4 regions of the Novosphingobium sp. ZW T3_23 genome follow, and region 4 is predicted to be linked to each of the others. Evidence: predicted binding sites of a transcription regulator. Region 4 holds the regulator's gene; each other region holds the start of a gene.
The links. The regulator LexA, encoded in region 4, represses DNA repair genes until DNA is damaged. The targets are predictions, from matches to a motif close to GTTCCNCNCTTGTTCT.

Region 1 (4,016 bases), on a different contig from region 4:
GGGCGAAGCACTGGAGAAGCGCGTGAAGCCGCTGGCCGAAAGCCTCGGCAGCGATTTCCTCATCGATTGCGACGTTTCCGACATGGCCGCGCTGGACGGCGCCTTCGAAAAGCTGGCGGACCGCTGGCCGACGATCGACTTCGTCGTCCACGCCATCGGCTTCTCGGACAAGAACGAGCTGCGCGGCAAGTACGTGGACACCAGCCTCGACAATTTCCTGATGACGATGAACATCTCGGCCTACAGCCTCGTCGCCGTCACCAAGCGCGCGGCGGCGATGATGCCGGAAGGCGGATCGATCCTGACGCTGACCTATTATGGCGCGGAAAAGGTCGTCCCCCACTACAACGTCATGGGTGTGGCCAAGGCGGCGCTCGAAGCCTCGGTGATGTATCTCGCCAACGATCTCGGCCCGCAGAACATTCGCGTGAACGCGATCTCGGCCGGTCCGATCAAGACCCTGGCCGCCAGCGGCATCGGCGATTTCCGCTACATCCTGAAGTGGAACGAGCTGAACTCACCGCTGCGCCGCAACGTCACCATCGACGATGTCGGCGGCTCGGGCCTCTACTTCCTCTCGGACCTCTCCTCGGGCGTCACCGGCGAGACCCACCATGTCGACGCGGGCTACCACCTCGTCGGCATGAAGCAGGAAGACGCGCCGGACATTGCGCTGAGCTGATCGACGCAATCTGGATGGAAAAGGGGCCGGGAGGAAACTTCCGGCCCTTTTTTCGTGCTGGTCAAAGACCCACACTCCCCCTTCACCCTGAACTTGTTTCAGGATCCATCGCTGACCATCAACGGCAGTCCGATCGGCAAAATGGATCCTGAGCCGAGGGCCAGCGCAGCTAAACAAGTTCAGGATGACGTTGATTTTCAACGGATGTCCTGGGCCGAAACACGAGCCCTTTCCAGATTTCCGACATACAGGATGAGAGTAACCCACAGCCGAATCCCTGCCTGATCCAGACTCAAATTGCATGGGACAAGAATAGAACATAAAAGGAACATATGTTCGATTCGAGTCGCCTCAAACGTGCAGCGAGTCTCGTCCAGCCCTCTCTGGAAGGCTGGCCGGATGTGCCGTTGCAACAGGACGGTGTCCACGAATTCTACGCCACTCAAAGTGGAGACGGCGCCGCGCTTGCTCTGGCGCTGCTCTGCGCGATCCAGGGGCGCAAGGCCGGAGAGCCGTTGCTCTGGCTGAGGCTGGCCAAAGGAAAACAGGCCCGGCAGCGTCCCTATGCGCCCGGCCTTGCCGAACTGGGCCTGGATCCCGCCACGATGGTGCTGATGCGCCTGCCCGACCTCCAGAGCCTGCTGCGCGCGGGCATCGACTGCGTTCGCCATGGCAGCGCCGGGGCGGTGGTGATGGAGATGGACGGCCGCGCCCCGGCTTTCGACCTTACCGCCTCCCGGCGCCTCGCCCTGGCGGCGGAGCAGAGCGGCACCATGGTCATGATCGTACGCAGCGGCGCAGACCCCGCACCCAGCGCCGCGCACACCCGCTGGCAGGTCGCCAGCGCGCCTTCGGTCCCCCTGCCCGCGAATGCGCCGGGCGGACCGGTCTTCGACGTGACCCTGCTGCGCCGGCGCGGCGGGCGCGATGGACTCAACCTGCAACTGGAATGGGATCGTGAGCGCACCGCCTTCCAAGACCCAACACTTGGGCGTGCGCCGCTACCTGGCGGTAACCCTGCCCTTCCTGCCGTCCGAACGGGCGATGCGGGAAGGCGCAGCGCCGCCTGACGCGGCTTTCGCCCTCATCGCCAAGCAGCGCGGGGCGCAGCGCATCATGGCGCTGTCTCCCGCCGCGCTCTCGCTCGGCCTTTCGGCAGGCATGATGCTGGCGGACGCGCGCGCGCAAGAGCCCGATCTCGCCGCCCTGGAACACTGCCCCGAAGCCGACCACGCCCTGCTCCTGCGCCTGGCCGAAGCCTGCGAACGCTATACCCCGACCGTCGCCCCCCAAGGCGACGACGCCCTGGTGCTGGACCTCACCGGCTGCCTCGACATCCTGGCCATGGACGAAGGCGAGGTCCGGGACGATCTCGTCGCCCGGCTTTCCCGGCTGGGTTTCCGCCCGCTGACGGCCTGCGCCGGCACGCCCGATGCCGCCCTCGCCCTCGCCCGCTTCGGCAAGCGCTCCGTGCGCGAACTGCCGGTGGCCGCGCTGGGGCTCGAAGGCGATGCCCACCTCGCCCTCGGGCGCGCCGGGCTGCGTACCATAGGCCAGCTTGCCGACCGGCCACGCGCGCCCCTCGCGGCGCGGTTCGGCAAGGCCATGTCGATCGCGCTCGCCCATCTGCTGGAAGAGCAGGACCGGCGCATCACCCCGCATCGCGCCCTGCCCCCGATCTGGGTGGAGCAGCGCTTCGCCGAGCCGATGGCCACGGTCAAACCGCTGCTCGGCGTGATCGAATGGCTGGCGGGACAGGCGCGCGACCTGCTCGTGGCGCGCGGACGCGGCGGGCGCCGCTACGAAGTCTCGCTGTTCCGCACCGACGGTCATGTCGCCCGGCTGGCCATCGACAGCGGGTTGCCGCTGCGCGAACCCGCCGATGTCGCGCGGCTGTTTCGCGAGCGCATCGAATCGCTTTCCGACCCGCTCGATCCGGGCTTCGGCTACGATCTCCTGCGCCTGTCCGTTCCCCTGCACGAAGACGTGTTGGAAGGGCAGGATCGGCTGGACGAGAAGGATTCCGGCAGGCCCGACCTCGCCCCTTTGCTAGACCGCCTGCAAGTCCGCTTCGGCGCCGAATGCCTCCACCGCTTCGCCCCGCGCGACGAGCACTTGCCGGAATATGCCGATCGGCTCGTCCCGGCCGCGTCCCGGCCCCAGTCCCGACCTGATTCATGGCCCCAGCCGGAAGCGGGCGAGCCGCCCTTGCGCCCGCTGTTCCTGTTCGAGCCGCCCCAGCCGGTCACCGTGCTGGCCGAAGTGCCCGACGGCCCGCCGCGCCGGTTCGGCTGGCAAGGCAGGCAACACCGGGTGGTGCGCCAGGAAGGCCCCGAACGCCTCGCCTATCCCTGGTGGAAGACTGTCGAGGCCACCGGCCCCACGCGCGACTACTACCGGATCGAGGACGAGGACGGCCGCCGCTTCTGGCTGTTCCGCCATGGCCTCTACGGCAGCGAGAAAGCCGATCCGCGCTGGTATCTCCACGGCGTCTTCGCATGAGCGCGCAGGCGCCTGCTTACGTCGAATTCGCGACGACAACCGCCTATTCGTTCCTGCGCGGCGCCAGTACGCCGGGCGCGATGGCGCTCAGGGCCATGGCTCTCGGCCATCCCGGCATCGGCATCGCCGACCGCAATACCGTGTCCGGCGTAGCCCGCGCCCTCGCCGCGCTGCGCCAGTTCGCGGAAAAGAAAAAAGCGGAAAGACAAGGGCCAGAGCAAGAAGCAGAGGATGACGACGAAGAAGACGAAGAGGGTACCCTCAAATTCCGCCTGATGGTCGGCGCACGACTGGTCTTCGCTGACGATACCCCCGAGATTCTCGCTTACCCCACCACCCGCTACGGCTGGGGGCGACTCACCCGCCTGCTCACCACCGGAAACCTGCGCACCACCAAGGGCAACTGCGTGCTGCATCTCGACGACCTGCTCGAATTTCTGGAGGACATGCAGCTAATCGTTGACCCCAGCAAAACCCGGCCTGCCCCAGACGAGATGTTGCGCCGACTCTCCGATGCCGCCCCCGGCAAAGTCTGGCTGGGCGCGACGATGCTGCGTCAGGGCCGCGATGCCCGCCGCCTCGCGGCCTTGCGCGAGCAGGCAGCCGTGACCGGCGTGCCGCTGATCGCCATCAACGATGCGCAGTACGACAAGCCGGAAGCGCGCCCCCTGCACGACGTCATGACCGCGATCCGGGAAAAGACCACGGTGCAGGCCGCCGGTCGTCGCCTCGCGGCCAATGCCGAACGATACCTGAAACCCGCCGCCGAAATGGCCCGCCTCTTCACCGCCGCCCCCGAAGCCATCGCCGCCACCGAAGACTTCATGAACGG
Region 2 (8,065 bases), on a different contig from region 4:
ACCAGCGTCAGCAGGGCAGCGATCGCCACGGCGGCGCTCATGGCGCCCAGACCGCCGAGGATGGCGACCAGCGCGCCTCCCGGAAAGCCGCTGAACGGCCCGGCGATCAGGATGAACCCACCGGCCAGGAATACGGCCAGCGTGGCGACGAAGAGGCCGAACATCACGCCCAGTATCGGCAGCACGATCGGCATCAGGATCAGAATGTCGATCGTGGCAAGGCCCATGAAGGCCAGGATCGCGCCCCAGGCCGACGAGGGCGAACGCGCGCTTTCCCAGTTGCGGAAACCGGCCTCGAAGCGCAGCTCGCGAGCGAGGCGGCCCGGATCGCCGAGGGCGGCGGCCACTTCCTGTTCGTTGCGACCTTCGGCGGCACCGGCTTCGAAATGCTCTTCGTAGTCGGCGACGATTTCGGCGACGACGTCCTGCGGCATGCCCTTGAGGCCGGCCTTCAGGCGCCGGATGAACTCGTTACGCGTCATGGCCGGGCTCCTCTTCGGTCGGCTTCTCAGCGGGTGCGGTAACCCTGCCGTCGAGCAATCCGTCGACAGCGGCGGTGAAGCCGCGCCATTCCTCTGCCTGTTCGGCAAGGCGGCTGCGGCCGGTATCGGTGATGCGGTAATACTTGCGCGGCGGGCCTGAGGGCGATTCCTCAAGATAGGTGGCTACAAGGCCATCCGACTGCATGCGGCGCATCAGCGGATAGATCGTGCCTTCCCCCATATCGACCGCGGCGGCCATGCGGCTGGCGATCTCGTATGCGTAGCTATCCCCCCGCGACAGCAGAGCGAGCACGCAAAGACCGAGCACTCCCTTCTTCAGCTGTACTTCGATTTCGGACATCGAGTCATCTCCTGCGGATGAGGAGTGTATATAGACAGCTACTGTGTAACGCAAGGTACCTTGTGAAGATTGATACAGGGCGTTGGCAGATACCTTGCAACGAGAGGTATCTGGCGGTGATCGCTCTGTTAAGGGGCGAGAAACGCACAACAAAAAAGGGCCGCGGTTTCCCGCGACCCCTTTTCGTAAAGCCGAAGCTCTCGGTAAGCGAATTAACGCTTCGAGAACTGGAAGCTACGACGTGCCTTCGCACGGCCATACTTCTTACGCTCGACGACGCGCGGGTCGCGGGTAAGGAAGCCGGCAGCCTTGACGGCGGCGCGCAGGGCGGGCTCGTACTTCGAGAGAGCCTGGGCGATACCGTGCTTCACGGCGCCAGCCTGGCCCGAGAGACCGCCGCCCTTGACGGTGGCGATCACGTCGTACTGGCCGTCACGACCAGCAACCTGGAAGGTCTGGTTGATGACGAGGCGCAGGGTCGGACGTGCAAAGTACACTTCCTGGTCGCGACCGTTGATGATGACCTTGCCGGTGCCGGGCTTCACCCACACGCGGGCCACGGCGTCCTTGCGGCGGCCGGTGGCATAGGCGCGGCCGTAGGCGTCGAGCTGCTGCTCGCGCAGCGGCGCGTTCGACACGACGGGCTTGAAGGTTTCTTCCGCGGTTTCAACGGCGGCGACTTCGCCCAGGTCCTTGAGGTCGGACAGGCTCTGTACGGTTTCAGTATCGGACATTACGCGCCAACCTTGTTCTTGCGGTTCATGGAAGCGACGTCGAGCGCTTCGGGCTGGGTGCCACCGTGCGGGTGCTCGGTGCCGGCGTAGAGGTGCAGGGCACGCATCTGGTCGCGGCCCAGCGGACCACGGGGGATCATGCGCTCTACAGCCTTTTCAAGCACGCGCTCGGGGAAACGACCGGCGAGAACCTTGTCCGCGGTCACTTCCTTGATGCCGCCGGCGTAGCCGGTGTGCTTGTAGTAGGTCTTGTCGCCAAGCTTCTTGCCGGTGAACTTCACCTTCTCGGCGTTGATCACGACGACGTGGTCGCCGCAATCGACGTGCGGGGTGAAGCTCGGCTTGTGCTTGCCGCGCAGGAGGTCTGCGATGACGACCGCGAGACGGCCAACCACCAGACCCTCGGCATCGATCAGATGCCACTTCTTTTCCACCTCGGCCGGCTTGATCGACCGGGTGACCTTCGTAAGCGCCTTCATGGCTGGTCTATCCCTAATGTTCAGGTCGCGGGAGCCGAATCGATCGCTTTCACGAATCTCCGGCACCGCGGGAAGGCGGCCAAATCGTCGAATTGGGCCTTCAAGTCAAGCAGACTGCGGCTTTCCAGAGAGGTAAAATAATACCGCTAGGAGTTTAGAGCGGAGCAATGCCGGCCAGCCAGGACACGGTGCCCGGCGGCGCGGCATCGCAGCGCCAGCCCAGTACGGCGGGCTCGTCATAGGGATGAAGCTCCGCCAACCGGGCCACCGCGCGGTCCAGCAGCGCGGCATTGGTCTTGACCAGCAGGCCGAATTCGCAGGCGGTGTCCCTTGCGCCGTTCCAGACGAAGACGGAGGTCATGCCCGGCAGCAGGTTACCGCAGGCGGCAAGGCCCTCATCCAGCAGGGCATCTACTACGGAGAGCGCGCTTTGCTCATCCGGGAAGGGACACCAGGCGAGGGCAGGGGTCTGGCTGTCCCCGCTCACATTCCCAGGCCCACCTGATCGCGGCGGCCGAGGCAATGGGCGCCCCATACCGTCGCGGCAACCAGCAGCGCGCCGCAGAGCTGGTGCGCCACGGCCAGCCACAGCGCCACGCCAGACCACACGGTGAAGATTCCGAGCAGCACCTGGGTGCCGAAGGCGGAATGCACTGCAATCGATGCCAGGCGGGCATGCCGGGCCTTGAGGCGGCGGCCCATGACCACCAGCACGATGACGACCGCCCAGGCCCACCAGCGATGGACGAAGTGCGTGAGGAAGGGATCGTTGACCAGCGCGTGAAGCGCGCCGCCCGCCCATTCCACGCCTTCGGGGAAGAAGGTGCCCTGCATGAGCGGCCAGGCGTCCATGCTGAACCAGCCCATGCCCGCGACGTATCCCGAGCGCAGGCCCGCGACCATTGCGCCCATGAAGAGCTGGAAGAACAGCATGCCGAGGACCACGCCGCTGAAGCGGGTCACCCGCGCCGGAGCCTGCCCGCGGCGCAGTTCGCGAAGATCGAGCGCGGTCCAGACGAGGCCGCCCAGCGTCGTCAGCGCGACCAGCAGGTGCGCGGCGAGGCGGAAGTGATTCACCCGGTCTGCCGCCTCCGGGGTGAGGCCGGAGGACACCATCCACCAGCCCACCACGCCCTGGAGCCCACCCAGCGCCAGCAGTGCGACCAGGCGCGGCTTGTAGCCCAGCGGAATCGTGCGCTTGAACCAGAACCACGCGAGCGGCAGCGCGAAGGCCAGGCCGATGACGCGCGCCAGCAGGCGGTGGACCCACTCCCAGAAATAGATGAATTTGTATTGCGCCAGCGACATGCCTGCCGGTCCGTTGACGTCGATATATTGCGGAATCTGCTTGTAGCGGGCGAACTCGGCCTGCCATTGCGCGTCGGTCAGCGGCGGGATCGCTCCGGTCAGCGGTTTCCACTGGGTGATCGACAGCCCGGACTCGGTCAGCCGGGTGATTCCCCCGACCGCGACGATAAGGACGACCAGCGCGGCCACGATCAGCAGCCAACGAACCATGGGGGCGATATCGTCGGCTGTGCCGAGGATGGGGCGACCGTCTGAAACTCTCATGGCGCAAATCCCTGCGATCTTGCGACGAATTGCGCAAGAGGCGCGTCGACCGAATGTTTCTTCGCACGGTCGGGGCTTGATGAATGTTACAACGTCACATACATGGACATTCATGCGTACCGCCATCATCGCGATTCGAAACCGGCTGGACCGGGCAGGCATCGTCCTTAGTGGTCTTTGCGCGATCCATTGCGTGCTCGGCGTATTCTTCGTGGGATTCCTGGGGCTTGGCGGCGAAGTTCTGCTGGCGCCCGAAGTTCATCGCATAGGCCTGGCGCTGGCGCTGGTGGTCGGCATCGTTTCGCTGGGCTTCGGTGCCCTGCGTCACGGGCGCGTCGGACCGCTGGTTGTCGGCGGCATCGGCTTGGCGCTCATGGCGGCGGCGATCGCGGTAGGCCATGGCCTTGCGGAATCGATCCTGACGATCGTCGGCGTCGCGCTGGTCGCCCTTGCGCACATCCGGAACCTGCACCGCGCGCATTGAAGGGACTTTCCGGGGAAGGGACTTTCCCGGAAAGTGCCGATTGGGCACTTTCCAAATCGATTCCCGGCGCTATCTGCGGCCCATGGCTGCTGAACTCTCCCTCATCGTGAACGGCGAACCGCGCCGCGTGGCGCTCGGCTCGTCGATCGCAGACCTTGTCTCCGGGATCGGGCTCGACCCCAAGAAGGTCGCCGTCGAGCATAATGGCGAGATCGCGCCGCGCTCTACCCTGGCCGACGTTACGCTGTCCGACGGCGACGTGCTGGAGATCGTTCACTTCGTAGGCGGCGGCTGACATCGCCGGCCCTGCTGAGATTCCGAGTTACCCGTTCCCCGAAAGGACGCGAACCTTGACCGATATTGCTGCTGATACCTCGACCACCGATACCTGGACTGTTGCTGGCCGCACCTTCCGTTCGCGCCTGATCGTCGGCACCGGCAAGTACAAGGATTTCGAGCAGAACGCGGCTGCGGTTGAGGCTTCGGGCGCGGAAATCGTTACCGTTGCGGTGCGCCGGGTCAACGTTTCGGACCCCAAGGCACCGATGCTGACGGATTTCATCGATCCGAAGAAGATCACCTATCTCCCCAATACCGCCGGGTGCTTCACCGCGGACGATGCCATCCGCACCCTGCGCCTGGCGCGCGAAGCGGGCGGCTGGGATCTGGTGAAGCTGGAAGTTCTGGGCGAGGCGCGCACGCTCTATCCCGACATGCGCGAGACGCTGAAGGCTACGGAAATCCTCGCGAACGAAGGCTTCCTGCCGATGGTCTACTGCGTGGACGATCCGATCGCGGCCAAACAGCTTGAAGAAGCCGGCGCCGTGGCGGTGATGCCGCTGGGCGCGCCGATCGGTTCGGGACTGGGCATCCAGAACAAGGTCACCGTGCGGCTGATCGTGGAGGGCGCCAAGGTGCCGGTCCTGGTCGATGCAGGCGTGGGCACCGCTTCGGAAGCCGCCGTGGCGATGGAATTGGGTTGCGATGGGGTGCTGATGAACACGGCCATAGCCGAGGCACGCGATCCGATCCGGATGGCCCGCGCGATGAAGTTGGCGGTGGCGGCGGGGCGCGATGCCTACCTCGCCGGACGTATGGCCCAGCGCCGCTACGCCGATCCGTCCAGCCCGCTGGCCGGTCTCATCTGAAAATTTTTGCCTGACGATGGCCGGCGGTCGGCCTCTCGATCTTCCCGCGAGAGCCGATCCCGGCCGAAAAAGCGCCGCCAGGGCGTTATCGAAGCTGTCCCGAATTGAAATCCTGCGCGAATCTTACCGGGAATATCGGACACAAACCTTTGCGCAGTTAAGGCTGTAGCAACCGATGTGGCAGAAATTGGTTTTAGTGACAGGGAGGATAGTCCTTCCGTGTCACGAGGATCAGGACCATGACTCACACGGGAAAGGCCACTATCACCATCAGCGAACTGCGGGAGTTCGCCAGCTTCACCCCCTGCGAACAGCGCTATATCCGCCGCAGCCTTGACGTAGGGCTTGGCCGGCAGGACGCGCTCGGTCTCTGGGCGCGTGACGGCGTTGAGGCCACCTCGATCCGAAAGCAGTACGATGCCTACGGCGATCTGGCGGAACTGCGGGATATGCGGCCCGACGAATTCGGGTTCGACGATATCACGGCTTTCATGGGCAAGCTGGTGCACATCGCGGCGTTCGACCTGGCGCAGGATCGCATCGAATCGTTTTCCGCCTTCCGGTTTCTTTACGAACGCCTGCTCGGTGGTTGGGTGCGGCCCTGGCTGCCCGGCGCATTCTGCGGTGCAGCGGCCTTGCCGCAAATTCGCCCCGACCGTCGCAAGACACTGCTCCACTCGATAAGCGAGGCGGCCGCCACGGCGGCAGGCTGGTCTGAACGGGAGCCGTCGTTCTATCCGGAATGGATCGAGAAGGAGATCGCGTGACTTTCGGCACGATCCGGGACGCCGAAGCTTTTTGGCGTCTCCGGATCGTCCGTCAGCTTTCCCCACCCCACTGCTGAGTCTGGGGATCGCCCAGCGTGACAAGCCGCCGAAGGGCGGCGCGCGCCAGGCGTTCCGTTTCCACCTTGCGGCGTGCGGCCGCGAGCTGGCTGAGCGGGGCAGGGCGCAGGATCTCCGCGTCGTAACCGTCAGCCACGATCACGCCGCACCTGTCCGGCAGGAACGGTTCTGTTTCGAGCGGGGCGCGGTCCAGCGAAGGCGGCAGGCCCCAGTAGAAGCGGTCGCAATAGTCGAGATAGTCGGTCCACTTTCCGTCGCCGAGCAGATCGGCGCGCGAAACCTTGATCTCCACGATGATGACATGGCCCTTGGCATCGATGCCCATGAGGTCTGCCCTGCGGCCGCAACGCAGCGGCATTTCCGGCAGGCACCATATGTCGTTGCGGGCAAAAAGCCGCCCGATTCCACGCGCTACATCGGTAGCCACGAAGGAAAGCGGCGGCGGCGAGAGAAAGGAATCAGCTTCGGCCATCGCGGCATAATAGGAACATAGAGAGAACTATCAAGCCGTCGGCATGCGGATGTCGATCGGCTGAGAGCTTTTTTCGGAAAGGTTTTCCCAAGCCTATGTTGTCGTGGATGGATTTGGCGCTGGAAACGCCGCTCACGCTCTGCTAGTCGCCCCAGCACTGCACCCGTAGCTCAGCTGGATAGAGCGCTGCCCTCCGAAGGCAGAGGCCACAGGTTCGAATCCTGTCGGGTGCACCATTTCCCTAAATTTCAGGCGAATTGCTCCGGTCCGCTGGCCGGGCGGCGCTTGCGTGCCGCCCGTGTTGCTTCAGGCCCCGTGTGTTTCAGGCGAGTACGCGGTGGACGAGGTTGGTGTTGAACGCGCGCAGCCAGCCGGGGATCAGGAAGGCGTCGATCAGGACCCAGATGCCCAGCGGCACCAGCAGCAGCAGGCCCAGGCCGAGCAGCCAGATCGTGGCCCAGCCCACCAGGAACATCGCCAGTTGAACGATGCCGCTGCCGGTCTTTCCGGCATAGAAACGGTGCGCGCCCAGAGCGCCGAGGAAGAACCACAGCAGATAGGTTACGCCGGTGGACTTGGCATTCGCCTGATAGAGCAGGCCGGCCATGGCTGCATTTTGTGAACCGTTGTCGGACATCGATACCCCCGTCAGTAAGAGAAGGGGGATGCGATATTGCCATGTCTTTAAAAAATCACTGAATTTCTTGCACATTGAGTCAATGGAAATCCCGTGAGCGGGGCAGGATCCGCACATTGCGGGGGTGATGGTGGCGGACGACCTCATCGGCGTTGGAGAGCTGCGGATGAGTCTCGTGGTCTTCGGACAGGCGGCCCAGTTCCGGCGTCCTGTCGTGGATGCGCTGGGCCATGAGGTGGATGACGCCTTCGGGGCTGCGCTGGACGAGGCCTTCCACCACCATCAGCCGCGCGGCCATGACCGGACGGCGATAGATCTCGAACAGCCTTTCCCAGATCACCACGTTGGCGATGCCGCCTTCGTCTTCCAGGGTGACGAAGATCGCCTTGCCCTCTCCCGGTCGCTGGCGGACCAAGACCACGCCCGCGACCTTGACGCGTTTGCCTGCCTTGGCCTGCGCGAGTTCGGCACAGCTCAGCACGCCTTCCGCCGCGAAGACGGGGCGCAGGAAGTCCATCGGATGCGCCTTCAGGGACAGGCGGGTGGTCTGGTAGTCCGCCGCCACTTGTTCCGACAGCGGCATGGCGGGCAGGGCGGCCGGGGGCTCCTCGCCCAGTTCGCGCGCGCGGGCGGCGGCGAAGAGGGGGAGTTCGCCGCTGGGCGTGCGGCGCGCTTCCCACAGGCCCTCGCGCCGGTCGAGGCCGAGCGAGCGCAAGGCGTCGGCATCGGCCAGCAGATTGAGCGCGCGCTGCGGCAGTTCGGCGCGGCGGGCGAGGTCTTCGAGATTGGTGTAGGGGCGGTGGTCCTTGATCTTTTCGGCCCAGTCTTCGCGGAAACCGTGGATCTGGCGC
Region 3 (8,065 bases), on a different contig from region 4:
CCTTCGGACCAGGCCGCAAGCTCGTGCCAGTGCAGCAGGCAGCCGCCCTTCCCGGCTCGGCGCTTGCCGATCGTGAGCAGGCGCGTGATCCGCGACCAGGCGGCCTTGTCGGTGGGATAGAGCAGCAGGCGGCGGCCACAGCTCAGATCGATCCGGGTGCCGGGTATCAGCCGCACACCGGTGACCTTCTGTGCTTCCCAGGCGCGCACGACGCCGGCCACGCTGCCGAGATCGGCAATGCCAAGTGCCCGGTAGCGAAGCATCGCCGCAGTTCCAAATAGTTCGTCCGGGCTCGAAGCGCCGCGCAGGAACGAGAAATGGGTGAGCACCTGGAGTTCGACGTAGGCTGTCATGCGAAAACGCCGTGCATCCACCAGGTCAGGTCGCCCGTATCGCTTGTCACTCCGTCGCCGCGGCGGAACACCCAGTACCGCCCGCCATGCTCGTCCTCGAGGCGGTAGTAGTCGCGCACCGCCCAGACTTCGGCATCGCGGCGCCACCACTCGCCGTGGATCCGTTCGGGCCCGTCACCCGCCACGATCCGGTGCGCGCGTCCCCGCCACTCGAAACGGCGCGGCGGCTGATCGGGCATCAGCGCCATCACGCCGTGCAACGGCTCGGGGCGTGCGAAGAGGCGCACCGGCCGCTGCCAAGACGGCCAGGTTCCGGGCGCCTCGATCGGGCTCGCCGCTCGCACCGCGCGCTCGGGAACATGGCTCTCGACCGGGGCGAACCGGTAGACGGCGCCCTGCCCGATCCGTCCCGCCACCACGTCAACCAGCCGGGCGGGATCGCGCACCGCCGCCTCGCCGGCAAGGATAGCGCCGAGGTTTTCGGCATCGAGCGCTTCTGTGTGCGGGGCCAGTAGCCGAAACTGCTCGAGGCCGAGGCCAGGATCGATGCGGTCGATCCTGAGCTTCAGCAGCCGCAGCAGATGCGCGGCCTCGCGGGTCGGACGCGAGGTGCCGATGGCGACCATCTGCTCACCCCCATCGATCCTCAGCGCAATCAGCCGCAGCGAGCGCGCGCCGAGCCCCTTGCCCTGCAGGAGCTCAGCCATGTCCTTCAAGAGATCCTGCATGACCTGTGCAATCGCCTCGGCGGTGCCGATCGGCTCGAGCAGGCGGCGCTCGACCATCGGGATCACGACATCCTCGCGCGGTGTGATCGGCTCCGCCTTGCCGCCCAGGGCCTGGTCGAGCCGGTCGATCGTCGCCATGCCGAGGCGGCGCGCGAGGGGAGCGCGCGCTACCGGGAGCAGATCGGCGATCGTCTCGAAGCCGAACTTGCGCGCGGCGGCCAGCGCGGCGTCTTCAAGCCGCAGCGCCGCCACCGGCAGCGGCGGCAGGGCCCGCAGGACGCTGCCGGGCGCTACGATGGCGATATCCTCGCTCCCGTAACGGGCAAGCGCGTGAGCCGCGCCCGGCGTATCGGCGATCGCGATCCGTGCGGTGAACCCGGCGCGGCGGCAGAAGGACTGAAGGCGGCGGCAGAAGCGCGCCTCGCCGCCATGGAGGTGCGCCGCGCCGGTCAGGTCCAGCCAGACACCGTCGGGCGGCGATACGGCGACGACTGGCGACCACCGGCGGATCCCGAACAGGGCGAGCCGATCGAGCAGCGCTGCGTCGGCGTCCGGCTCGGCGGGGCGGAAATCGAGATCGGAGACCAGCGCCCGGGCATGGGTCGCGGCCATCCCGACATGAATGCCGAGCGTCCTTGCCGCCGGGCAGGCAGCGACGATCTCGTCGCGGCGGCCGACTTTGCCGATGAGCGCCAGCGGAACCGCAGCAACCGCAGCGTCGGTGCGCACGGCGCGCGGCAGCGGCGATGCCGGACGCTTGAAGGGATGCTGCGCTGCTTCCGAACGGCGGCCAAGCTCCCGCATCGGCGGCTGCGCGTGCAAAGGAAGCGAAGCTATCTCGCGCTGCACCTCGGCAGGCGACCGTGCCTCCTCGGCAACCTCCCGCGGCATTTGCGCTCGTGCCCAGCGCGCACCCGGCCGCCACCCGCCGCCGCGCGGGACAGAGCAAGCGCCGGGGTTGTCGTCGACGGGAAGCTGGAGGACGCGGGGTTCAGGCCGCGGAGCGGCGAACCGGTCCTGCCGTCTCAGCCGCTCGATCGGCAGATAGGGCAGGAACAGCGAGACGACCCGTCTCATCGCATCCCTCCACGATCAGGGTAAAACCCTCGCCGCCGCGCTGGCGTGCAAGTTCGACAAGCCAGCGTGGCCGTCCGACGCCGGCCACGCCGAGGCGCTGGGAAGGCGCGCTGGCAATGCGCCACCGGGTCCAGGCCGCCGACGGGTCGCCAAGCGGATCCCGCTCGCGTGCGCGGTGGCGGCGCAGCAGCAACACTGGGATATCGGCTTCTGCCGCCGCCAGCTGGAGCCGGCGCGTCGCCACCATCGATACCTTGCCGGCCTCGGCAACAACAGCGGCCGGGGTGCCGTCGCGAACCGCGTCCTCGACCACGGCGAGCAGCGCCGCATCGTCGCGCGGCTGCGCATGAATGACATCGGCCGACGCCAGCCCCGCCTGTTCGAGGCCAGGCGCGTAGAGGTCATGGCGGCAGCTCACCCACAGGACCGGAGCGCCTGCAGCGCGTGCTTCGCGCGCTGCTATCCCGGCAAAAAACAAGGTGGCGGCAGCATCGTCGACAAGTGAGCAGGTGAGCGCGGCAGCTTCGTGCAGGGCCCCTGCCCGCAGTCCTCCCCCGCTCAATCGGCTGTCCAGGGCTTCGGCGGCGAACGGCATGGTGCGATACTGCACCAGCGGTGACGCCAGCGTGCGAAGCTGCTCGATCGTAAGCGGGGGCGGTGATGACAGCAGCTGCATGATGACTCGAAAGACTCGTGATGTTCGCTTTATGTTCCCACTCGGAACGGCGCAGGGTCAAGCCATTTGCGATGAAGGCCGGGGCCGCGCTCTGGGACAACCCTGTGGAAAGAGCTGTGCAGCGAGTGTGCGCAGCCATTACTCTGGACAGGCAAGCAATCCTTTTTGTTCGATATTTGTTCCGCCCGTGATATGGTCAGCGCATGGGCGATTCCGCGATCAGAAAAATCATCCACGTCGATATGGACGCGTTCTTCGCCTCGGTGGAGCAGCGCGACGATCCTACCTTGCGCGGACGTCCCGTTGCCGTCGGCCATGCGGCCGCGCGCGGCGTGGTTGCAGCAGCCAGCTACGAGGCGAGGAAGTTCGGGGTACGCTCCGCGCTGCCGTCGGTCACCGCACTGCGCCGCTGTCCCGAACTGGTGTTCGTACCGCCGCGCTTCGAAGTCTACCGGCAGGTCTCGCAGCAAATCCACGCCGTGTTTGCCCGCTACACCGACCTTATCCAGCCACTCTCGCTCGACGAGGCATATCTTGACGTAACGGCGGACAAATGCGGCCTCGAGACCGCCTGGCGAACGGCGAAGGCCATCCGCGCGGACATTCTGGAGGAAACCGGCCTCACCGCTTCAGCTGGTATCTCCTACAACAAGTTCCTCGCGAAACTCGCCTCGGATCATCGTAAGCCCAACGGACAATTTGCCGTGACCCCGGACATGGGCGGTGCCTGGGTCGAGACGCTCCCCGTCAGCCGGTTCCACGGCGTGGGACCGGTGACGGCCGACAAGATGAAGCGGCTTGGCATCGAGACCGGCGCGGACCTTCGTGCCAAGCCCATGGAATTCCTTGAACGTCATTTTGGCAGTTCGGCGGCATGGTATTATGCGATTGCCCGCGGCGAGGATCACCGGCCGGTCAACCCCAACCGGGTCCGCAAGTCTTCAGGATCCGAGACAACGTTCGACCGGGACCTGACGGATTCCGGTGAAATCGAGGCCGGCGTTTTGAAAATGGCCGAGGACGTATGGCGCTGGTGCGAGACCCGCCAGATCTTTGGCCGCACCGTCACCGTGAAGATCAAGTACGGCGACTTCAAGCAGATCACCCGCAGCCGCAGCCAGACAGAGCCGGTGATGACGCACGAGTTTCTGGTGCGCAGCGCGCTCGATCTCGCCCGCTCGGTCCTGCCGACCGCCAAGGGTATAAGATTGGTCGGCGTAACGGTGTCAAACCTGAGCGAGCCATCGCCTGCAGAGGATACTGCCCTGCCGATGTTCGAAACCGAACAGGCGGCATGATGCTCGACCTGTTCGGCGCCCCCGCGCTGCCCGGCCTTTCGACCGGGCTCGATCTCCTCAACGATGCCGAGGAACGCGAACTCATCAGCCGTATCGACGCATGCGACCTCGAGCCGTTCCGGTTCCAGGGCTGGACCGGCAAGCGCCTCACTGCCTCGTTCGGGTGGAACTACGATTTCGAGACGGGGCGGCAGCGTGAAGCGCCGCCCTTCCCTGGCTGGCTCATGTTGCTGCGTGACCGCGCCGCGAGCTTCGCCGCGCTCGATCCCGCACTGCTCGTCCAGGCCTTGCTGATCCGCTACGACGCCGGCGCGGGGATCGGGTGGCACCGCGATCGGCCGCTCTACGAGCATGTCGTCGGGATTTCGCTCGGCGAACCGGCCGCGATGCGCTTCAGGCAAAGGCGTGGGAATGGCTTTGCCCGGATCACCGTACCGCTGGCTCCCAGAGGTGCCTACCACCTGAGCGGACCCGCCCGACATGAGTGGGAACACAGCATCGCCGAGATGGCACGTCCGCGCTGGTCGATCACTTTTCGAAGTTTGGCGAAAACGTCCGCTAAAAACCAACCTGCCAACTGGCTAACCTAGAGCGACGGAACCACCTGCCACAGTTCACTGCCGCGGCGGCCGATAATGACACTCTCGCAATACTGTTCCCGCTAGGTTACGCACATCCAACCCAATCAGTCGTCACGCGGTTTACCCGATGCACCTAGCATTTGGTAACTTTTATTCTGACAAGCCCGCAAGACCTTCACAGTCGACGAAAGCCATAATCGGCCATCCAACATTGCCCGACAACCAAACCGCTGATGCAGAAATGACACGCTTGTGACAAAAGCCACAGACGCGAGAAACTGACTTCCGCGTTCGTCGTTCAAGCAATCGCACATCGACACAATCGTCGGATCGACTTTGGAGTTTTTCATGAAGAAGTATCTTCTTGCTCTCGCACTTACCGCAGCGTTGCCGACCGCAGCCTTCGCCCAGGAGGAGACCGCCCCTGACGGCAGTGAGGCCTTCGGTATTGAGCCTTACGTCGGCGTGCTTGGCGGGTACCACGAGTTTTCGCGTCAAAGCGAGTTCGGTTCGCCCCGCGGCGGACGGATGAACGGCGGCCTCGTGAGCGGTGTCGCGGGTGTCAATATTCCGCTTGGGCCAGCTTTCGTCGGCGTGGAAGGCAATGCGACCAAGGGCTTTGGCGACATCGACTGGGAGTACGGCGTCAAGGGCCGTATCGGTGGCCGGGCCGGAGAAAGCGGCCTGATCTACGCCTCGGCAGGCTACCAGTGGGTCAATGGCAAGCGCGCGTACGGAGATGAAAAGGACTGGATCTACGGCGTTGGCGTCGAAGTTGGTCCCAGGGACATCGGCCTTGGAGGTGTAACCGGAAACAGCGGCGTTCGCCTTCGCCTGTCTGCCGAGACCTACGACTTCGACAGCATTCGTCCGATGGCCGGTGTGATCTTCCACTTCTAATTCGATTAGCAGCGAAGGAACACTTTCACTGCTTTCGAATACTGCCTGGTACGTCGTCACATCCACCGAGTTGACGACGTACCAGGCATTACTTTGGTCTGCGCGATAACGCCAGTTATCGATAGGCCTGATGCCAAGGAAAGCCCCCCTTCAATCGATACCCAATCTACGATTGTACAGGACCGGGGCGAAGAAGCTGTTCAAGCTCGCCTGCCGAACAAAAACGCTTCAGTTCGCCAAGCGAGCACGGCTCATACGAACGGTAACGATGAGGCCAGCTGCATCCCACTCGTAGTTGATCGAACCGGCCAGCTGTATGCGAACGCTGCGTTGAACGAGTTTGCTGCCAAAACCATCTCCAACTTCTGGCGACCGCACGACCGGTCCTCCCCGCTCGAGCCAAGTGACGACAATGTCGTTGCCATCGTTAACGCTCGAGATATCGAGTGTCCCCTCCGGAACCGATAGCGCTCCATATTTCATGGAATTAGTCGCCAGCTCGTGAAATACCAAAGCGATGCCCGTGGCCGCTCCCTCACCAATCCCCATGCGCTCAACGGCTACACGAATCCTGCCCTTGAACGCCCCCAGATCATTATAGGGTGCGAGAAGCACAGTGAGCAAATCTCCCAGCAAAGCCGCTTTGCCTTGGCCGTCAGGAAGAGGCCGAACCAAATCATGCGCGCGGCCGAGCGCCGCCAGACGGTCGGTGAGCTCCGCAGCCATCTCTTCGATCGTTTTAGCGGAACGCGAGGATATGGCGGTCAGTCCGGCAGCGATCGACAGCAGATTTTTTACTCGATGACTCATCTCGCCGGCTAGGAGTTCATGCCCTTCCTCAGCCTGCTTGCGCCCCGTTACGTCGAGGAAAATGCCAAACATTGTGCGACCGACGATACCTTCATCATCCCCTTTTCCTCGCGCAGCAATCCAACGCACTTCCTCGCCGACCAATATCCGAAAATCCGTCTCATAAGATCCAAGAACGGCGCGTGTCGCAGCAAATCCCGCCCGAACTCGGTCACGGTCTTCCGGATGGATGTGTGCCGATAGCTCCTCAAACGAGACTGTTGGCTTAAGGGGCACTCCCCAAAGCTCATAGGCGAAATCGTCCATCTTGAGTTCATCGGTATCGACGTTCCAGGCCCACAGTGCCACGCCTGCCGCCATAACCGCGTGCCGAAGGTGTTCGGGTTTCCATTCATGGCCTTTTGGCATGCCGGAATCCATCACAGGCTCCCCCCTTGGTCGCGGCGCTGTTGAACAAGCTCGGTAATACGAGCTGCCATTGCGTCCATGGAAAAAGGTTTGGTTAGCACATGCATGCCCGGATCAAGATGGCCATGACTTAATCCGGCATTCTCTGCGTAGCCCGTAATGAACAAGACTTTGAGGTCAGGGCGGAGGTTCCGCGCCGCGTCGGCAACTTGGCGTCCGTTGAGGCCGCCCGGCAATCCAACATCAGTGATGAGAAGATCGACCCTTGCGTCCGATTCAAGAATCTCGAGACCCGCAGCGCCATCCGGCGCTTCGAGCGCCGCGTAACCCAGCCCCTCCAATATATCTGTTACCAGCATCCTTATGGTCGGTTCGTCATCAATGATCAGGACGGTTTCGCCGGCACGCGCCTGCGGCAAACGGGCCGTCTCCGTCGTTATCGTCTCAGCCGCTTCGGCATCTCCCACATGCCTTGGCAGGTAAAGACAGACCATCGCCCCTTGTCCGACTTCAGAATAAATCCGCGTCTGCCCGCCGGACTGGCGGGCGAAGCCGTAGATCATCGATAGCCCAAGACCCGTTCCCAACCCGATCGGCTTGGTGGTGAAAAAGGGATCGAACGCTTTCGAAATAGTCTCGGCCGTCATCCCGGTTCCCGTGTCCGAGACACACAATGAGACATACTGCCCAGGTTCCATGTCCCGCGCCGCCGCGGCGTGGGTATCGAGCCAGCGGTTGCCCGTCTCTATCGTGAGCGTCCCACCGTCCGGCATTGCGTCGCGCGCATTGATGCATAGATTTAGCAGTGCATTCTCGAGCTGGCTTGTATCGACCAGAACTGGCCACAGGCCTACGGTGCGGATTCCGGGGTCATCCCGGCCACCATTCCGATTTGATCCCGGCCGGGATTCCGAGATGATGCCGGCCACCATTCCGAGCAATTCCCGGCCACCCGGGAGGGAGTGAGAAGCCCGATCGTTGGGTCCATCCTATCGGCGCAGCAGCCGGAGGATGGAGATGCCGACGAGGAGGCCGAAGATGCGCCATGTGCGCGAAGTAATGAGAATGCATCGGGAGGCTTGTGTCCCGATGCGCGAGATCGCCCGACTGACTGGCCTTGCTCGTTCTACAGTGCGCGACATGATCGTGCGCTTCGATCGCTCGGGATTGGCGTGGCCGGTTCCGTCCGAGATCGGCGACATAGATCTGGAGGGACGCTTGTATGGCGCCTCCG
Region 4 (8,065 bases):
CGACCCTGATCGTCATGCCCCTGGTCGCATTAGCGCTGGCATTAGACGTCGTGGGTCTTGGCGCGCCGGTCTGGTGGTTGGCGCACCATGCGGTGGATGCATTGTTGGAGATCGCGCGATGGGTCGCCGCGCAGCCGGGTGCCGTAAAGGTGATGCCGCGCATGGGCGAATGGCACTTCATGCTGTTCGTGGTCGGAGGGCTGTGGCTTTGCCTGGTTCAAAGCCTTGCACGTCTCTGGGGATTGGCTGCGATAGCTGCCGGATACCTTGGGCTGATGATGATCCAGGCGCCGGACGTCATGATTTCTGGAAACGGCCGTCACGTGGCATGGATCGATCCTGTCAGCGAGCGCCTTGTTACCTTACGCGACAGTTCGAGCGACTATGCCTTGGATAACATCATGGAGTCAGCCGGCGTCCTGGATGATCCGGAATTGATGCGCTCCAACCCTCAAGCCAAGTGCAACGAAGATTTCTGCAAAGTGGCGCTCAAGGACGGCTATTCCACTCGCCATCTTCTGATCGCCAGAGGGGATCTGCCCGTACCGGAAGATGCCTTGGCAAGGGCCTGCGCGCGATCGGATATCGTCATCGCGCACCGTCGCTTGCCAACCACATGCCGTCCCAAATGGCTAAAGGTCGATCGACGAATGCTGGACCGTACGGGAGGCGTCACGATTGATTTGAAAAACCGGAGGCTGACATCGGTAGCCGAGACGCAGGGCGACCATGGATGGTGGCGCAATGGCGTGCTCAAGCAAGTACAACACTAGCTGGCGTGACGACATTGGACAGGCAGGGGAGGGCGTTCCGTCCCCCTTTTGCCGATCAGTGATACCGGCGCAGCAACCCAGCGAGCTTGCCTTGAACTTCTACTTCGTCCGGGCCGTAGATCTGAGGCTCATAGGCCGCATTCGCTGGGTCGAGCCGAACCATTCCGTCTTCCCGCCGCAGGTACTTCAGCGTAGCTTCTTCTCCACGGATGAGCGCGACCACGATCTCGCCGTCCCGTGCAGTAGTGGTGCGCTTCACCAGCGCGAAATCTCCATCGAGAATTCCCGCTTCCACCATCGAATCCCCCGACACTTCGAGGGCGTAGTGATCGCCGGAACCTAGAAGTGCCGCGGGTACCGGTAGCGAAGACTGGCCTTCCAGCGCTTCGATAGGGACACCGGCTGCAATGCGGCCGTGTAGGGGGATTTCTATGACGTCGTTCGCCGGACGGCCAACAGCCGGTGCGCGCGAGGCGATTTCCTTGGCAGACGCCGGCTTTGGCGGCTTGCTCGTTGCATCTTCAGGCTGACGAAGCACTTCGAGTGCTCTGGCGCGGTTGGGGAGACGGCGGATGAAGCCGCGCTCTTCAAGCGCCGAGATCAGCCGGTGAACACCCGACTTGGACTTGAGGTCGAGGGCTTCCTTCATTTCCTCGAAACTGGGGGAAATGCCGCTTTCCTCAAGCCGGACCTGGATGAACCGGAGCAACTCGTGCTGCTTGCGCGTCAACATCTGCTTAGCCTCATGTGTTCTGCGGCACTTGGCCCAATCCCGTCCGACGAACAGCCCTGTCAGGCCAGCAGCCTTTCAAGTATCGCGTTCGTGAACATTGAGGGAACAATTATGCAACGAACAGGGTATCGTCAAGCAATACCGCCATTTTGGAGCAAGAACATCTGAACCGTGTCCCCCACTTCCGCGCGCGGGGCCTGTGCAGGGCGATCGATCAGAACGTTGCTGGCTGCGAGCGACGACAGTGCTCCGCTATCCTGGAGCGATAGCGCGTGCACCGTCTCCCCGTCCCAACAGCCCCTCACGAACTCTCGACGCGCGCTGCCGGGTTGGAGCGGCTGCGACAGGCGGGCCGTAATCGGCCTGGCAAGCGCGCCGGACGCGCCAGAGAGCGCGCGCAGCACCGGAAGCAGGAAGAGGTAGGCCGTTACGAGGCTGGAAACCGGATTTCCCGGCAAACCGATGACGATCTGCTTGCGGGCGCCTTGTCTGCGGGTTGCGACGAGCAGCGGCTTGCCCGGCTTGATCGCAACGCGCCAGAAATCGATATCGGCGCCCCAGGCTTCCAGCGCGGGACGAAGGAGATCGTGGTCGCCAACCGAAGCTCCGCCACTGGTGACGATGACATCGGCATCCTGAGTCGCTGAAAAGGCGGCCACGATGGCGTCGATATCGTCGGGGACCGGTCCATTTCGCTTTGCATCTACCGGAACGCTTCGCGCCAGCGCCGTGAGCATGGCGCCGTTGCTGGCGGGAATCTGATGATCCCCGCAGGCTTCCGGATCGGCCGACAGTTCGTCGCCGCTGTCGATCACGGCAAGTCGGGGCAGCCGCCTGACGGGCAAGTGACGATGGCCCGAGGCGATCGCGAGCCCGATCTGTGCCGGTCCTATCAGAGTTCCCACGGCGAGCAGCGGTGCGCCGTCCTGGAAGTCCAGGCCCTTGGCACGGATATGCTTGTTTTCCGGGGTGGGGGCGTCGCCGGTGAGGGTGAGGTGGTCTCCTTCGCGGGCCAGGTCTTCCTGAACTATCACGGCGCCGGCACTTGCGGGGAGCAAGGCTCCGGTCGAGATACGCACCGCCTGACCCTTGGCGATCGTGCCCATGAAAGGATGGCCGGCGGCACTTTCGCCGATCACTTTCCATGGGCCTGCAATATCACCGGGGCTCAAGGCATAGCCGTCCATCGCGGACATATCCGCCATGGGCTGGCAGCGCCGGGCGAGAAGCGGGGCTGCAAGATAACGACCCGCCGCACTTTCGACATCTACGTGTTCGACTGGGAGAGCCTCGACAAGAGCCAGGAGCCTCGCCTGCGCTTCCTCCAAGGGCATCGGTGGCATCATCGCGACAGATCCTCGGCCTTCCAATGCCCGGATTTGCCGCCAAGCTTTTCGACTAGGCGGATGTCGCCGATGACCATGGCCTTGTCGAGCGCCTTGGCCATGTCATAGATTGTCAGAAGGGCGATGGAAGCTGCTATAATCGCTTCCATTTCAACGCCTGTTTTGCCGGTGAGCGAAACCGTGGCCCTGGCCTCTATCGCCGCTTCCTCGAAAGTGAAATCGACGTTGATGGCGTCGAGAAGAAGCGGGTGGCACATCGGGACGAGTTCAGAAGTCTTCTTGGCCGCCATGATACCGGCAATGCGCGCGGTTCCCAGGACATCGCCTTTCGGCGCGTCTCCAGCGCGGATGGCGGCGAGGGCCGAGGTTGTCATCGTGATACGCCCCGATGCGACGGCGACGCGGCGAGTCTCCTGTTTCGCGCCGACATCCACCATCCGTGCGGTTCCTTCGGCATCGATGTGCGTGAGAGACTTGCTCATGTAACCTCTTGGAACCAGCGACCGGAATGTCAGGAAAGGAAGCTTAGATTCCGGACAGCAGCCGCCGGGTTGCCGCTTCGACGTCAGCTTCGCGCATCAGGCTTTCACCGACCAGGAACGTGCGAGCGCCACAGGCAGAGAGGCGTTCGAGATCCTGATGACCGTTGATGCCGCTCTCGCTGACAAGAAGGGTTCCCGGTGGGGCAAGCGGAGCAAGTCGTTCCGTCGTTCCGATATCGGTGACGAAGCGCTTCAGGTCTCGGTTGTTGACGCCGATCAGGCGGGATTTCAACCGGCCTGCGCGTTCCATTTCGGCCTCGTTGTGAACTTCGACAAGGCAGTCCATCCCGCGCTCCATGGCGGCCGCCTCGATCTCCGCCATGAGCACGTCGTCGAGAGCGGCGACGATGATCAGGATCGCATCGGCGCCCATCGAACGGGCTTCGGCCACTTGCCACGGGTCCACCATGAAATCCTTGCGGATCACCGGCAGCGAGCAGGCCGCGCGGGCGTCGACCAGGAAATCCTCGTGGCCCTGGAAATAGATCGCATCCGTCAGCACGGACAGACATGCCGCTCCGCCGCGCTCATAGGCAATCGCGTGTTCGGCGGGCCTGAAATCAGCTCTTATCAACCCTTTGGAAGGAGATGCTTTCTTGATTTCAGCAATCAGCGCGAACCCGGATTCGGCCTTGCGCCGCAGCGCGGCTTCGAAACCACGGGGGGCGCTCTGTTCCGTCGCGCGTGCGTCGAGATCTTCGATCGTGGCGAACCCCTTGCGGGTTTGCACTTCGATGCGCTTGGTATCGCAGATTTCAGTGAGCTTGTCGGACATGGGTACCTCGAAGACGCGGCGGCTCAGGGCCGAAGCGCGGAAATCCAGCAATTGAGGAGGGCATTCGCAAGGCCCTTGTCGATAGCCTCGGCGGCTTCCTCCACGCCTTCGCGCCAGGTCTCGACTTCGCCGGCGACGATCAGTGCCCCGGCGGCGTTGAGAAGGACGGCATCCCGGTAAGGTCCATGCTCGCCCAGCAGCAGGCGGCGCAGGGCTTCGGCATTGTAAGCCGCGTCGCCGCCGCGGATCGCGCCGACCGGGGAGACAGGAAGCCCCGCGTCCTCCGGCGAGACACGGCGCATCGAAAGTTCGCCGCTTTTGATCTCGGCCACTTCGTTGCCGCCCGCCAGGCTCAACTCGTCCAGCCCCTCGTCTCCGGAAATGACAAAGGAGTGATCGCTGCCCAGGTGCATCAGCGCTTCGGCATAGATCGGCACATAGGCGGGGCGGGCAATGCCCACCAGTTGGCGGGTGACATTGGCGGGATTGGCCAGCGGGCCCATGAGATTGAAGATCGTACGCCGCCCGATCGCCTTGCGGAGCGGCATGATCTTGCCCATCGCCGGATGATGGCGCGCCGCGAAGAGAAAGCAGATGCCGAGATCCCCCAGCGTCTCTTCGGCGGTTTCGGCGGCACGATCGAGATTGAGGCCGAGGGCTTCCAGCGTATCGGCCGCGCCCGCCTTGGAACTGGCGGCGCGGTTCCCATGCTTGGCAACAGGAACGCCGCAGGCCGCAACCACCAGCGAAACGGCCGTCGAGACGTTCAGCGTGTGATGGCCGTCTCCCCCGGTGCCGCAGACATCGATGGCATTGGCGGGAGCGGCGATCGGGATCATCCGGGTGCGCATGGCCCGCGCGGCACCCGCGATCTCGCTGGCCGTCTCACCGCGCTCGGTCAGCGCGATCAGAAACCGCACGATCGTCTCGTCGTCGACCTTGCCGTCGAGGATCAGGCCGAAGGCATGCTCGGCTTCGGATTCGTCGATCGGATGAAGCGGATCCGGAAGCGTGGTGCGAACCGTCATGCCGCGATCCGGGCCGGGAGCCTTGCGTCGATGCCGCAAACCTTGAGGAAGTTCGCCAGCATGGCGTGGCCATGTTCGGTGGCGATGCTTTCGGGATGGAACTGCACGCCGTGGATGGGCAGTTCGGCGTGGCGGAAACCCATCACATGGCCATCGTCGGAGCGCGCGTTGACCTTCAGGACATCCGGAATATCCTCGACGATCAGCGAGTGATAGCGGGTTGCCGTGAAGGGCGAGGGGATGCCTGCAAACACGCCCGTGTCGTCATGCGTGACGGGGGATGTCTTGCCGTGCATCAATCCGCCGCGAACCACCTTGCCGCCGAAATACTGGCCGATCGACTGGTGCCCGAGGCATACCCCGAGCAGGGGCTTTCCGGCGTCGGCAGCGGCGGCGACGAGGTCGAGACTGATGCCAGCCTCGTTCGGCGTGCAAGGCCCCGGCGACAGGAGAAAGCCCTGGGCGCCGCTGGCAATGGCCTGGGCCGCAGTCAGGGCGTCGTTGCGGACGACCTCCACCTTCGCGCCCAATTCCATCACGTAATGGACCAGGTTCCAGGTGAAGCTGTCGTAGTTGTCGATGACGAGGATCATCTTGTGCCTTTCGCCGCTTTCTCGACGACGATCAAGGGGCCGAGCGGCGGTCCGCCATCCACTCGCCCGTGCTCCGGATCCCAGAGCGACGATACGCTGCCGTCGAGGAACAGCGCATTGGAGCATTTCAGGGCATCTCGAAAATAGCGTGCGAGCTTGCCGAAGGATACCGGCTCGTCCGAAATGACGAAATGCGCGCGGCCCTGGCGATCGACGCCCACGCCGTTGCGGAGCTTCTTCGATTCGCCGTCGGGGTCGATCTTCGGATGAAGCTTGCCGTCGATCACCAGCATCGGTCCCGATTGGGTTCCGAAGTCGGGTCGGTTGGAAACCGTCTTCGCGAACGATGCAGTTGCTCGCACGGACCAATTTCCGGCCGCATCGCCGTAGAAGACGCCGTTTGGCTGGAGATGGAAGTTACCCCAGCCTTCGTTGGTGTTGAGCTTGTGTCCGCGAACACCGCTTTCGACGTAATAGCCGATGGGCTGCCCGTCCTGATCGAACATGCCCCCGTTCATGGCAAAGGCGACCGCATGGTTCTTGCCCGGCCGGTCTACGGCCAGTTGCGAAAGGCTGCGATAGGGCGGCTTGCCCGAAGGGCCGAGGACCATGTGAATGGTATGGCGGGCCGGATCCGCCAGGCAATGGGTGAAGGATGCGCCTTCGAACGTCGCGCCGCTGCAGGCGGGCGGCGGCGGTGCGGCCGCTTCCTGCTTCGCACCGCCCGACGAGCAGGCGGCGAGGAACAACACGGCCGCGGTGGCGGCCGGCTTCATTGTCCGAAGCCCGGCTCCCCGGCGACGCGCACGGCTTCGCGGGCGGCGGCGAATAGAGCGCCGGACTTGGCCTCGCATTCGCGCTGTTCATAGGCGGGATCGCTGTCGGCCACGATTCCGGCGCCGGCCTGGACGTGGAGAATGCCGTTCTTCAACACCCCCGTGCGCAGGACGATGCAGGAATCGACCGAACCGTCCGGCGCGAAATAACCCACGCCGCCAGCATAGGCGCCGCGCGTCTCGGGCTCCAGTTCGGCGATGACCTCGCAGGCGCGGACCTTGGGAGCGCCGGAAACCGTGCCCGCCGGGAAGCCGGCGAAGACCGCGTCGATCGCGTCATGCTTCGCCGCGTCGAGCTGGCCGACCACGTTCGAGACGATGTGCATGACGTGGCTGTAGCGCTCGATCGTGTAGCTGTCGGTCACCTCGACGGTGCCCGCCGCCGCGACCCGGCCGACGTCGTTGCGCCCGAGGTCGAGCAGCATGAGATGCTCCGCGCGCTCCTTCGGGTCGGCAAGCAGGCTGACTTCGTTGGCCTTGTCCTCCGAGGCGGTCTTGCCGCGCGGGCGCGTTCCGGCGATCGGCCTGATCGTGACTTCGCCTTCGCGTACACGGACCAGGATTTCGGGGCTGGAACCGATCAGTGCGAAGCCCGGCATGTCCAGGAAGTAGAGGAACGGCGACGGATTGACGCGGCGCAGGGATCGATAGAGCGCCAGCGGCGGCAGCGGGAATTCACAGGTGAAGCGCTGAGCCAGCACGACCTGGAAGATGTCTCCGGCCTCGATATAGTCCTTCGCGCGAAGAACCATGGATTGGTAGTCCGCCGCAGACATTGCCGGAGTTTGAACCGGCTCGGCGATCTCGGTTGCTGCGGGTGCTGCCGGGGCGGGCGCCGCGAGCTTGCGCAGGGCCTCCTCAATTCGCTCCTCGGCCCGTTCGACAAGGCGTTCCGGCGCGCCCGCCTCCGGCCAGAGCGGCGCCACGCAGAACAGTTCGTCGCTCAGCCGATCGAACACGAGGATCAGCGAAGGCCGCACGAACAGCATGTCGGGCAAGGCGAGCGTGCTTTGCGGCGCGCGCGGAAGCTTCTCCACGAGGCCGATGGTCTCGTAGCCGAAGTAGCCGACCAGACAGGCGAGGGCGGGCGGCAGCTGGGGCGGCACGTCGAAGCGGCAGCTTTCGACCAAGGCGCGCAGTTCCGCCAGGGTGTCGCCCGCCAGCGGCGAGAAGGCTTCCCGGTCGGTCTGCCAATCGCGATTGATCTCGCAGCCATGACCTTCGGCGCGAAACACCAGGTCGGGATCGAGGCCGATCAGGCTGTAGCGCCCGCGCGTCTCGCCGCCCTCGACCGATTCGAGCAGGAAATCGCCGCGCCCTTCCTCGAAGAGTTTGAGCGCGACGGCGACCGGGGTTTCGGTGTCCGCGACGAGCTTTCGCCAGAGCAGCGCCGGCTTGCCCTCAGAGAGCTGCGCCAATGCCGCCAGACGATCCGATTC

Region 1: ACI3K3_RS15320 (ImuA family protein) is a predicted target of LexA. The motif match lies at 986-1,001, and genes of this name have one in related genera.
Region 2: ACI3K3_RS15295 (MmcB family DNA repair protein) is a predicted target of LexA. The motif match lies at 6,590-6,605, and genes of this name have one in related genera.
Region 3: ACI3K3_RS23220 (ImuA family protein) is a predicted target of LexA. The motif match lies at 3,002-3,017, and genes of this name have one in related genera.

What each region holds. Positions count from the first base shown of each region.
Region 1 covers NZ_JBJDRF010000029.1:23,027-27,042, reverse strand. The annotation lists gene fabI (enoyl-ACP reductase FabI) at 1-682, shown strand, start outside; gene ACI3K3_RS15320 (ImuA family protein) at 1,015-1,752, shown strand; gene ACI3K3_RS15315 (Y-family DNA polymerase) at 1,640-3,184, shown strand; gene ACI3K3_RS15310 (error-prone DNA polymerase) at 3,181-4,016, shown strand, end outside.
Region 2 covers NZ_JBJDRF010000029.1:13,252-21,316, forward strand. The annotation lists gene ACI3K3_RS15245 (DUF1700 domain-containing protein) at 1-482, opposite strand, end outside; gene ACI3K3_RS15250 (PadR family transcriptional regulator) at 472-843, opposite strand; gene rpsI (30S ribosomal protein S9) at 1,056-1,577, opposite strand; gene rplM (50S ribosomal protein L13) at 1,577-2,056, opposite strand; gene cutA (divalent-cation tolerance protein CutA) at 2,211-2,543, opposite strand; gene ACI3K3_RS15270 (COX15/CtaA family protein) at 2,540-3,628, opposite strand; gene ACI3K3_RS15275 (MerC domain-containing protein) at 3,741-4,112, shown strand; gene thiS (sulfur carrier protein ThiS) at 4,195-4,407, shown strand; gene ACI3K3_RS15285 (bifunctional sulfur carrier protein/thiazole synthase protein) at 4,463-5,260, shown strand; gene ACI3K3_RS15290 (hypothetical protein) at 5,500-6,027, shown strand; gene ACI3K3_RS15295 (MmcB family DNA repair protein) at 6,080-6,577, opposite strand; tRNA gene ACI3K3_RS15300 (tRNA-Arg) at 6,737-6,813, shown strand; gene ACI3K3_RS15305 (TM2 domain-containing protein) at 6,900-7,214, opposite strand; gene ACI3K3_RS15310 (error-prone DNA polymerase) at 7,294-8,065, opposite strand, start outside.
Region 3 covers NZ_JBJDRF010000074.1:12,889-20,953, forward strand. The annotation lists gene ACI3K3_RS23210 (error-prone DNA polymerase) at 1-353, opposite strand, end outside; gene ACI3K3_RS23215 (Y-family DNA polymerase) at 350-2,158, opposite strand; gene ACI3K3_RS23220 (ImuA family protein) at 2,073-2,834, opposite strand; gene dinB (DNA polymerase IV) at 3,038-4,132, shown strand; gene ACI3K3_RS23230 (alpha-ketoglutarate-dependent dioxygenase AlkB) at 4,132-4,722, shown strand; gene ACI3K3_RS23235 (opacity protein) at 5,062-5,613, shown strand; gene ACI3K3_RS23240 (sensor histidine kinase) at 5,842-6,843, opposite strand; partial or broken gene ACI3K3_RS23245 (response regulator) at 6,843-7,694, opposite strand; partial or broken gene ACI3K3_RS23250 (IS21 family transposase) at 7,921-8,065, shown strand, end outside.
Region 4 covers NZ_JBJDRF010000011.1:46,632-54,696, reverse strand. The annotation lists gene ACI3K3_RS08655 (ComEC/Rec2 family competence protein) at 1-773, shown strand, start outside; gene lexA (transcriptional repressor LexA) at 829-1,506, opposite strand; gene ACI3K3_RS08645 (molybdopterin molybdotransferase MoeA) at 1,638-2,852, opposite strand; gene moaC (cyclic pyranopterin monophosphate synthase MoaC) at 2,849-3,334, opposite strand; gene trpC (indole-3-glycerol phosphate synthase TrpC) at 3,378-4,169, opposite strand; gene trpD (anthranilate phosphoribosyltransferase) at 4,193-5,197, opposite strand; gene ACI3K3_RS08625 (anthranilate synthase component II) at 5,194-5,790, opposite strand; gene ACI3K3_RS08620 (phosphodiester glycosidase family protein) at 5,787-6,566, opposite strand; gene trpE (anthranilate synthase component I) at 6,563-8,065, opposite strand, start outside.